Linked DNA regions of Methanotorris formicicus Mc-S-70. The protein of the gene in region 1 binds, or shares a complex with, the protein of each later gene. Links are inferred from orthologs where the notes say so. Each region holds a gene or a part of one and is shown in the gene's direction. Other genes may lie near its edges.

What was found. Proteins that work in one complex are often made in the same cells at the same time.
Region 2: rplX (region 1) and METFODRAFT_RS02685 share a complex: the UniProt entries of both Methanocaldococcus jannaschii proteins name them as parts of the 50S ribosomal subunit. The link is inferred for Methanotorris formicicus Mc-S-70 from one-to-one orthologs.
Region 3: rplX (region 1) and METFODRAFT_RS04990 share a complex: the UniProt entries of both Methanocaldococcus jannaschii proteins name them as parts of the 50S ribosomal subunit. The link is inferred for Methanotorris formicicus Mc-S-70 from one-to-one orthologs.

The regions. Positions count from the first base shown.
Region 1 is NZ_AGJL01000012.1:4,449-9,817, forward strand. Bases 8-3,001 are described here. They hold rplX (50S ribosomal protein L24), read left to right. Parts: upstream 8-1,320; coding sequence 1,321-1,683; downstream 1,684-3,001. Other genes in these bases: rnp1 (ribonuclease P protein component 1), read left to right, coding at 13-300; METFODRAFT_RS03045 (30S ribosomal protein S17), read left to right, coding at 526-873; METFODRAFT_RS03050 (50S ribosomal protein L14), read left to right, coding at 895-1,293; METFODRAFT_RS03060 (30S ribosomal protein S4e), read left to right, coding at 1,715-2,449; METFODRAFT_RS03065 (50S ribosomal protein L5), read left to right, coding at 2,474-3,001. Outside these bases: more of METFODRAFT_RS03065, read left to right, coding at 3,002-3,022; METFODRAFT_RS03070 (30S ribosomal protein S14), read left to right, coding at 3,045-3,206; METFODRAFT_RS03075 (30S ribosomal protein S8), read left to right, coding at 3,260-3,652; METFODRAFT_RS03080 (50S ribosomal protein L6), read left to right, coding at 3,689-4,237; METFODRAFT_RS03085 (50S ribosomal protein L32e), read left to right, coding at 4,247-4,663; METFODRAFT_RS03090 (50S ribosomal protein L19e), read left to right, coding at 4,666-5,115; METFODRAFT_RS03095 (50S ribosomal protein L18), read left to right, coding at 5,178-5,369. UniProt on the Methanocaldococcus jannaschii protein: One of two assembly initiator proteins, it binds directly to the 5'-end of the 23S rRNA, where it nucleates assembly of the 50S subunit. Located at the polypeptide exit tunnel on the outside of the subunit.
Region 2 is NZ_AGJL01000010.1:26,254-29,074, reverse strand. It holds METFODRAFT_RS02685 (50S ribosomal protein L3), read left to right. Parts: upstream 1-817; coding sequence 818-1,825; downstream 1,826-2,821. Other genes in the region: METFODRAFT_RS02675 (50S ribosomal protein L23), read left to right, coding at 2,646-2,821; rpl4p (50S ribosomal protein L4), read left to right, coding at 1,850-2,614; METFODRAFT_RS02690 (haloacid dehalogenase), read right to left, coding at 1-499. UniProt on the Methanocaldococcus jannaschii protein: One of the primary rRNA binding proteins, it binds directly near the 3'-end of the 23S rRNA, where it nucleates assembly of the 50S subunit.
Region 3 is NZ_AGJL01000022.1:18,619-21,428, reverse strand. It holds METFODRAFT_RS04990 (50S ribosomal protein L1), read left to right. Parts: upstream 1-989; coding sequence 990-1,631; downstream 1,632-2,810. Other genes in the region: rpl12p (50S ribosomal protein P1), read left to right, coding at 2,800-2,810; METFODRAFT_RS04985 (50S ribosomal protein L10), read left to right, coding at 1,657-2,667; METFODRAFT_RS04995 (DNA-directed RNA polymerase subunit L), read left to right, coding at 435-731; METFODRAFT_RS05000 (DUF2067 family protein), read left to right, coding at 1-416. UniProt on the Methanocaldococcus jannaschii protein: Probably involved in E site tRNA release. Binds directly to 23S rRNA. Protein L1 is also a translational repressor protein, it controls the translation of its operon by binding to its mRNA.

The DNA.
Region 1 (5,369 bases):
GGTGGGGCAAGTATGATAACTCCATATAATATTTTGAGGCATGAACTTATCGGATTAGAAGTGGAGATAGTAAAATCCAGAAACCCATCAATGATTGGCATAAAGGGCAGAATTATAGATGAAAGCAGGAACACCTTAGTAATTGAAAAAGAGAATGGACAAGAGGTAATAATACCAAAAGATATTGCAGTGTTCAGATTTAAACTGCCAACATGCAGAGTGGACGTTGATGGAAGATTACTAATCGGCAGACCAGAGGACAGATTAAAGAGGAAAATAAAAGAACTCTACTCATACTAAAAAAACTTTAAATATTAAAAATTACTATTTTAAAGTCCCCACCAGTGTAAAGTATAAATATCAGTTATTAATATTTCAGAAATTATTCTTGATTAGGTAATTCTCCCTTTATGGGACACCGTATTTTATAATCAAATATTGATGTGGTTTTAACACAGTCAATTTTTATGAAAATAATTCATGCATATTATGCTCAAAACATGTAAAGTTGTAGGAGGTCTGAACATGAGAAACATTGGAATTCCAGTAAATGTTCCTGAAAAAGAATGCAATGACAAAAACTGTCCTTTCCATGGAACATTGCCTGTAAGAGGGCAAATGTTTGAAGGTATAGTAGTTAGTGATAAGGCACACAAAACAGTCGTTATTAAAAGAGAAATTGTAAAATACCTAAAGAAATATGAAAGATACGAAAAAAGAACATCAAAATTAGTTGCTCATAATCCAGAATGCATAAACGCAAAAGTTGGAGATGTTGTTAGAGTTATGGAATGTAGACCAATAAGTAAGACAAAATCATTCGTTGTTGTTGAAAAACTTGGACAGATAAACGAAGTAAAAGGAGAAGAATAATTTGTCTAAAGAGGTGGCATTATGAAAAGTCATGGTTCAAAAGTTACAAGGGCATTACCAAATGGTGCAAGATTGGTTTGTGCTGACAACACAGGGGCAAGAGAATTAGAAATTATAGCAGTTAAAAACTACAAAGGTGTTGCAAGAAGATTACCTTCCGCTGGAGTAGGGGATATGGTTTTTGTTTCAGTTAAGAAAGGAACTCCTGAAATGAGAAAACAAGTCTTCCCTGCTGTAATTATTAGACAAAAGAAAGAAATCAGAAGACCTGATGGAACAAGGGTTAAATTTGAGGACAACGCTGCCGTTATTGTAACTCCTGATGGAAACCCAAAAGGTTCAGAAATCAAAGGGCCGGTTGCAAAAGAAGCAGCAGAAAGATGGCCAGGTGTTTCAAGATTAGCAAGAATCATCCTATAATTAAAAAACAATAAAGGTGAAAATATGGTGGCTTTAACCAAGTCAAAACAACCAAGAAAACAAAGAAAAGCCCTATTTAACGCACCATTACATTTAAGAAACAAAATCATGTCTGCAATGTTGTCAAAAGAATTAAAGGAAAAATTTGGTAAAAACACACTTCCAATCAGAAAAGGAGATGTTGTTAAAATTATGAGAGGGGACTTTAAAGGACATCAGGGAGAAGTTGTTAAAGTGGATTACGATAGATACAGAATTTATGTTGAAGGTGCTGCAAACTACAAACAAGATGGAAAAGAAAGTCCATACCCAATACATCCATCAAATGTAATGATTGTTAAGTTGTATGATGGGGATGAAAAGAGATTCAAACAAATAAAAAAGGAATAAGCCAAAATAAATAAATTAATGAGGTGTGAATATGGCAAATAAAGGACCAAGAAAACATTTGAAAAGACTGACTGCTCCATCAAACTGGCAGATTCCAAGAAAAGTTCACAAGTTCGTTGTAAGGCCATTACCAGGACCACACGCAATGGATGGTTCCTTACCATTGTTGTTGATTGTTAGAGATATTTTAAAATATGCTGATAACGCAAGAGAGGCTAAAAAGATTATTAAAATGGGTAAAATCTTAGTTGATGGAAGAAAGAGGAAAGAACATAAATTCCCTGTTGGTTTTATGGACGTTATATCAATTCCAGATACAAACGAACACTTCAGAGCATTATTTGATGAAAAAGGTAGAATTGTTTTAAGACCAACTGAAAATCCAGATGTTAAGTTGTGTAGAATTAAAAACAAAACTGTTGTTAAAGGAGGGCACATTCAACTCAATTTACACGATGGAAGAAACCACCTCATAAGAGTTTCAAACCCTACAAAGGCTGAAGAGGATGTTTACAAAACAGGGGATGTTGTTTTAATGGGAGTTCCTGAACAGGAAATTAAAGCACACATTCCATTTGAAGTTGGTAAATTGGCATACATTACAGGTGGAAAACACATTGGAGAATTTGTAAAGATAGTTGATATTGAGAAGAGAGTTTTCTACCCCGATATCATAACATTAGAAAACTCTGATGGAGAGAAATTTAAAACAATCAAAGATTATGTATTCGTTATTGGAGACGAAGAACCAATAATCAAATTATAAAAAAACGTTATTGGGAGGATAAACATGTCATACCAAGAACTTTGGAACAACAACCCAATGTTAAAACCAAGGATTGAAAAAGTTGTGGTCAACTTTGGTGTTGGGGAAGCAGGAGATAGGTTAACAAAAGGAGCAAAGGTTATGGAAGAGATAACTGGGCAAAGACCAATAAGAACCTTGGCAAAGCAAACAAACCCAGCATTTGGAATTAGAAAGAAATTGCCAATTGGATTAAAAGTTACATTAAGAGGAAAGAAAGCAGAGGAATTCTTAAAAAATGCATTCATTGCATTCAAAGCAGAAGGTAAAAAATTGTACGAAAGTTCATTTGACGAGTACGGAAACTTCTCATTCGGTATTCATGAGCACATAGACTTCCCTGGACAGAAGTATGATCCAATGATTGGAATTTATGGAATGGATGTTTGTGTCACCTTAGAGAGACCAGGTTACAGAATTAAGAGGAGAAAAATAAAAAGAGCACACATTCCTAAAAGGCACAGAGTTACAAGAGAGGAAGCAATTGAATTCATTGAGAAACACTTTGGAGTAGAGGTTGTAAGGGAAGAATAAATAAAAACAAAAGGTGATGTAAATGGCAAAAGCACCATGGAAAAGAAAATATGGAATAGGAATAAGACCATGTCAAAGATGTGGACATGTAGGACCAGGATTAATTAGAAAATACGGACTCAATTTATGCAGACAGTGCTTTAGGGAAGTGGCTGCAAAATTAGGATTTAAAAAATATGATTAATCGCCCTAAACAAACTTTAAAAAATTATTAGTTAAATTTAAGGAGGTATCAACATGAGTTTAATGGACCCACTGGCAAATGCGTTAAACCATTTAGCAAATTGTGAGAGAGTGGGGAAAAAAGTAGTTTACATAAAACCCGCATCAAAGTTGATTGGTAGAGTATTGAAGGTTATGCAAGACCATGGATACATTGGAGAGTTTGAATTTATAGAGGATGGAAGAGCAGGAATATTCAAAGTTGAGTTGATTGGTAAGATAAACAAATGTGGTGCAATTAAACCAAGATATGCTGTTAAGAAACACGAGTTTGAGAACTTTGAAAAGAAATACCTTCCAGCAAGGGACTTTGGTTTGTTGATTGTAAGCACATCTCAAGGAATAATGACACACTATGAAGCAAAGGAAAAAGGAATTGGTGGAAGATTAATTTCCTACGTGTTCTAAGTTTTCATTAATAATTTATTGATAGGAGGTAAAAACATGCCAGTTGCAGCATTTATAAGGGAAGAGGTGGAAATTCCCGAAAATGTTACTGTAGACATTGTGGGAAATGAAGTTATTGTCAAATCAGGAGGAAAAGAACTTAAAAGAGTTTTCTCATACCCTGGTGTTGAGGTAAAGAAGGAGGACAACAAAGTTGTTATTGAATGTGAATATCCAAGAAAGAAACAAGCCGCTATCATTGGAACATTTAGAGCACACATAAAAAACATGATTAAGGGAGTAACAGAGGGTTTTACATACAAATTAAAGATAAGATATGCCCACTTCCCAATGAAAGTCTCAGTTAAAGGAAATGAAGTTATTATTGATAACTTCTTAGGAGAAAAATATCCAAGAAGAGCAAAAATCCTAGATGGCGTTACAGTTAAAGTTAGCGGTGAAGATGTAATTGTTACAGGAATTGATAAGGAGAAAGTTGGTCAGACTGCTGCAAACATTGAACAGGCAACAAAAATTAAAGGAAGAGATCCAAGGATCTTCCAAGATGGTATTTACATTGTGGAGAAGGCAGGAAAAGTGCTATAAGGTGATGCCATGAGTGAATTTAAAAGATTGATGAGAGTTAGATTCAAGCAAAAGATGAAAAAACCTAAATTCTTAAGACAAGAATGGTTCAGACACAAAAGATTAGGGGAGAAGTGGAGAAAACCAAAAGGGAGACACAGTGGGATGAGATTGCAACTAAAACACAGACCTGCAATTGTTAAAGTTGGATACAGAAGTCCTAAACTTGTTAGAGGTTTACACCCAAGTGGATTGGAAGATGTCCTCATTCACAATGTAAAGGAATTAGAAAAATTAGACCCAAAAACACAAGGGGCAAGGATTGCAGCAACAGTTGGAAAAAGAAAAAGAATTGAAATTATAAAGAGGGCAGAAGAGTTGGGTGTAAAAATACTCAACATTTCAGAAGAAAAACAAAAGGAACTCTTGGGCGTAAAAGGTGATTAAATATGGATGTTTCCGTTCAAAGAAGGATGGCTGCGGATATCTTAAAATGTGGACTTGACAGAGTATGGGTAGACCCGGAGAAGTTGGATTTAGTTAAAGCAGCAATTACGAAGGATGATATAAGGGCATTAATAAAAGATGGAGTAATTAAGAAAAAGCAAAAGAAAGGTATTAGTAGTGCAAGAACCAAAAAATTAAAAGAACAAAAAAGAAAAGGTAGAAGAAGAGGTCCTGGTTCAAGAAGAGGGGCTAAAGGAGCAAGAACTCCTAAAAAAGAAAGATGGATGAACACAATAAGACCTTTGAGAAAGTTGTTGAAAGAGTTTAGAGACAACGGGACAATAGACAGAGGAACATATAGAAAATTGTATAGAATGGCAAAAGGTGGAGCATTCAGAAGTAGAAGCCACATGCTCTTATACATGAGAGACCACGGTATTTTGGCTAAATAATTCAATTTTTAAGAATACTGTTTATTTAGTTAAAAAAATTTTCACATAATGGAGGTAAAAACATGGCACGTGATGCTAAATATAGGGTGCCTTTTAGGAGAAGAAGAGAAGGAAAAACAGACTTTAGGCAAAGATTGAAATTGTTGTTGTCAGAAAAACCAAGATTAGTTGCAAGAAAAACATTAAATCACATCATTGCACAGATTGTATTGTATGATGAAAAAGGAGACAAAACAGTTGTTTCAGCACATTCA
Region 2 (2,821 bases), on another replicon or contig:
GTTTTCTTCTTAAATTATCTATTACATGGTAGTGGTCAAACTTCATTATGAAGTCGTAAATCTCTTCCATATAGTTGAAGTATTTTTCTGCAAGTTCTTTGTTGTCATCTTTTATAGCGTCTAATAAAGCTCTCCTTAACTCTCCAATAACATCACACAAACCTAAAATATAATTCTCTTCCTTAATAAATTCAAACTCTTTATATGTTGGGATTTTATTGTTAAATATAATGTCATATAGTGCTTTTGCCTCAACAAACTCCTGTTGTGGTGTGCTAGCATATTTTTCAAAATCAACATGTTTTTTAACCAATTCGTTTAGTTGTCTTAATTTTTCAAATATTTCTTCTAATGAAACCTCTTTTCTTTTGTGTATTTTTCTTATAGTCAATGCACAGTCTTTTGTTATTTCCCTTGATAATTTTAATATCTCTTCTCTTAATCTATCCTTTTCTTCAAAGTATTTTATAAGATAACTCAATTCATTTTCGTTGAACATATTATCATTCCCCACCAAAAATTATATATATTAAAATCCATTATTGAATTATATCATCGTTCTTTTATATATACCACATACTGATTTTCAATGACATTATCAATTTTAAAATTGATTTTACATGTTTTTATAAAAATTTGTGCAATTTTTTAACCTAATGTAGGTTAAATATTTATACCCCTACCCATAACAATAATAAGGCACCTGAGACCTGAAAAGGCGTAAGCCAGTGACAGGTTCATTTTTAGATGAGGGTAATTGTTAGAGGGGTATTTGGACATTAGAAACATGAAATAATGCTATAATGGAGGTTATATTATGGGTATGAAGAGGAATAGACCTCGTAGAGGTTCCCTTGCATTTAGTCCAAGAAAAAGAGCAAAAAGACCAGTACCAAGAATAAGATCATGGCCAGAAGAAGATAAAGTAAGATTGCAAGCATTCCCAGTATATAAAGCAGGAATGAGCCACGCATTGGTTAAAGAAAACAATCCAAAAAGTCCAAATGCAAACCAAGAAGTATTTACACCAATAACAATATTGGAAGCACCAGATATCAATGTATTTGGTATTAGAGTTTATGGAAAAGATACAAGGGGCTTAAAAACCTTAACAGAAGTTTGGGCTGATGAATTAGACGAAGAATTAGCAAGAAAAATAAAAACATTACCTAAAAAAGAAGAGAAAAAAACAGTTGAAGAACTCGATAGTTTAGTTGATAAAATAGTTGATGTCAGAGTTCTCGTCCACACAAACCCAAAAAATACAACCTTACCAAAGAAAAAACCAGAAGTTTTAGAAATTAGAATTGGTGGAAAAGATATCCAAGAAAGATTAAACTACGCAAAAGAAATCCTTGGTAAAAAGTTATCAATAACTGATGTATTTAGTGAAGGGGAATTTGTAGATGCTATTGCAGTAACAAAAGGTAAAGGATTCCAAGGGCAAGTTAAAAGATGGGGAGTCAAAATACAATTTGGAAAACACCAAAGAAAAAGTGTAGGAAGACACGTTGGTTCAATAGGTCCATGGACACCAAAGAGAATTATGTGGACAGTTCCAATGCCAGGTCAAATGGGATACCACCAAAGAACAGAATACAATAAGAGAATATTAAAAATTGGAAACAGTGGGGAAGAAATCACACCAAAAGGTGGATTCTTGCACTACGGGGTTGTAAGAAACAACTACGTTGTAGTTAAGGGTTCAGTTCCAGGGCCAGCAAAAAGATTGGTTGTATTGAGGAGTGCAATTAGACCAGTAGAAGATGAATTTGGATTGCCGGAAATAACATACATCAGTACAACATCAAAACAAGGAAACTAAAACACAATAGGTTAAGGTGTTAGTATGAAGGCAGTGGTTTATAACTTAGATGGTTCTAAAAAAGGGGAAATTGAATTACCATCAATATTTGAAACAGAGTATAGACCTGATTTAATTAAAAGAGCAGTTATCTCAGCATTAACTGCAAGATTACAACCAAAAGGTTCAGACCCACTTGCTGGGAAGAGAACAACAGCAGAGTCAATAGGTAAGGGACACGGTAGAGCAAGAGTTAAAAGAACAGCACAAGGATGGGCAGCATTTGTCCCTCAAGCAGTGGGGGGTAGAAGGTGCCACCCACCAAAAGTTGAGAAAATCTTATGGGAAAAAATAAATAAGAAAGAAAGAATAAAAGCATTAATGAGTGCTATAGCAGCATCAGCAAATCCAGAATTAGTTAAAGAGAGAGGGCATATTATTGATGGTGTTCCATCAATCCCATTAGTTGTTGATAATGATTTTGAAAACCTCCAAAAAACAAAAGATGTTGTTAATGTGTTTAAGACATTAGGTTTGGATAAGGACGTTGAGAGGGCTAAGGAAGGTATCAAGATTAGGGCTGGAAAAGGGAAGATGAGGGGAAGAAGATACAGAAAACCAAGAAGTGTTTTGGTTGTTGTTGGGGACAAATGTGAAGCAATAAAAGCATCAAGAAACCTTCCGGGAGTTGATGTTATAACAGCCGATAACCTTGGGGTAATACACATTGCTCCAGGGGCGATGGCAGGAAGATTAACACTCTGGACAGAGAATGCAATAGAAAAGTTAAGTGAAAGATTTAAACTTTAAATTTATTACCTTTTTAGTATGAGGTGGTTATATGGATGTCTTTGATGTCATAAAAATGCCAGTAATTAGCGAGAAGACGATGAAACTTATTGAGGAAGAGAACAAGTTGGTATTTTATGTACATAGAAAAGCAACAAAGGAAGATATTAAGAAAGCGATGAAAGAGTTGTTTAATGTTGAAGTTGAGAAGATAAATACAATGATAAC
Region 3 (2,810 bases), on another replicon or contig:
AGAGAGTGCATGGAAAATATACAAAAGATGAAGAAGGTTTATATGAATACAGTTTAAGTGATTTAAAATATCCTGTAAACAAGGATTTGGTAATTGATACCTTAAAAGCATTAGGTCATAATGTTAAGTATTTAAAGGAAGAGGGTATTATTAAAACTTCACTTGAATTGGACAGTTTAAATGAGATTCTATATGAGTTAAATGAAATCTATGGGGAACTTGCATTTAAAAGAATTGGTTCAAAACCAGTAAAAAACCTTATTACTCTTGCTACTTATTTAACTGGAAAAGATGTTGATGAGATAATTGAAGAAGGACTTGAAAAAGGATTTCTCAGGGAAGAGAACGGAAAAATCGTACTTAATAAAGATATAACCTTAGCAAAAAAAGAACTTGCAGGAGTAGAAATTAAATAATCAAAGGAGGAGGTAAATATGGATAAAATGGTAAAAATCTTAGAAAAAAAAGAAAACTTAATAGAAGTTGAGTTGTTGAATGAAGACCACTCATTATGTAATGTATTGAAGGATATTCTATTAAATAAAGAAGGGGTTTTAATGGCTTCATATTCAATAGACCACCCAGTTTTAGATCCTGATACTGGAAGATGCATATCAAATCCAAAGTTACTAATTACAACCGAAAAAGGCGTTAATGCAGAGGAAGTTTTAAAGGAGGCATTAAAAGATTTAATAAAAATGTGTGATGAGTTATTACAAAATATAAATTAGAGTAAAATATAAAAAATATGAGAACAGTTAAAGTTAAATACCACTTATGATATTAATTTAGGTATAATCATTACATGCAAAAAATAATAACAAAATACTTTTTTAGTTTAAAATTATGAATTCAACCACAATAATAATTTAAATTTTAAGTTGGTTAATTGTAGCGACCATAACGCAGGTAATCATTGTAGTAATATTTATATAATAGGTTATGTATAATAATGATGCTCTATGCACTAATTAAATGGAGGCAATAGCATGGACAGAGAAAAGATACTGCAAGCAGTGAAGGAGGCTCGCCGCCTTGCGAAGCCGCGAAACTTCACACAGTCATTCGACTTAGTAGTGAACCTCAAGGAATTGGACCTATCAAGGCCAGAGAACAGATTAAAAGAGGAAATAGTGTTGCCTCACGGAAGAGGTAAAGAGGCAAAAATCGCGGTTATCGCAAAAGGGGATTTGGCGGCTCAGGCAGAAGAATTAGGACTAACTGTTATTAGAGAAGAAGAATTGGAAGAATTGGGAAAAGATAAAAGAAAAGCAAGAAAAGTTGCAAATGCTCATGATTTCTTCATAGCACAGGCGGATATGATGCCTTTGGTTGGTAGATATCTTGGTCCAATATTAGGTCCGAGAGGAAAGATGCCAAAACCAGTTCCTGCAAATATTAATTTAAAGCCATTGGTTGAAAGACTTAAAAAGACAGTTATTGTAAACACAAGGGACAAACCAATATTCCACGCTTTAGTTGGTACTGAGAAGATGAGTGATGAAGAAATTGCTGAAAATATTGAATCTGTTTTAAACACAGTTGCTAAGAAATACGAGAAGGGGCTTTACCACGTTAAAAGTGCATATACAAAACTCACAATGGGGCCAGCAGTTAAAATAGAAAAATAAGGGGATGAAAAAAATGACATCAGCAGTGGAAACACAACGTAAAATTGCCCCTTGGAAAATTGAGGAAGTAAATACATTAAAAGAACTCCTAAAAAGCAAGCCTATTGTAGCAATAATTGACATGATGGAAGTTCCTGCAAGGCAACTCCAAGAAATTAGAGACAAGATTAGAGGAAAAATGATTTTAAGAATGTCAAGAAACTCCCTTATTATAAGGGCAATTCAGGAATTATCTGAAGAAACAAACAATCCTGAATTTGCTAAACTTACTGACTATGTTGAGAAAGGGGCAGCAATCCTTGTTACAGACATGAATCCATTCAAATTATATAAAGAATTGGAGGCAAGTAAGACACCCGCTCCTATAAAAGGAGGGGCAATTGCACCTTGTGACATTAAAGTCCAAAAAGGTTCAACAGGAATGCCTCCAGGGCCATTCCTTGGAGAACTTAAGAGTGTAGGTATCCCAGCAGCGATTGAAAAAGGTAAAATTGCAATTAAAGAAGACAAGGTTGTTGTTAAGGCAGGAGAGGTCGTTTCGCACAAACTTGCAACAGTCCTTTCCGCATTAGGAATTAAGCCAATAAAAGTTGGGTTGAACTTACTCGCTGCTTATGAAGATGGAATCATCTACACACCAGATGTATTGAAGATAGATGAAGAAGAATTTATATCAAAAATACAAAATGCATACATGCATGCAGTTAACATATCAGTTAACGCAGCAATTCCAACAAAAGATACAATCGAATTACTCATACAAAAAGCATTCCTCAATGCAAGAGCAGTATCTATTGAAAGTGCATTCCTTACAGATAAAACAGCAAGTGACATCATTGGTAAGGCATACGCACAAATGCTATCTCTTGCAGGAAAACTTAGCGATGATGCATTAGACGATGAGTTAAGAGAGAAATTATCAGCAAATGCAAGTGCTGCTCTAACTCCAGCAGAAGAAGAGGGGAAGAAAGAAGAAGAGAAGAAAGAGGAGAAGAAAGAAGAACAGGCTGCAGTTGGTTTGGCATTATTGTTCTAAACAATTTTTCTTAAGAATGCATGTCACCGAAAAATATATATAAGATACTTGAAAATACAAAAGAAACTAATAAAATTATGGAAAAACATATAATCAACAAAGAAACACATTATAATTGTGGAGGTGTAATTTATGGAATACGT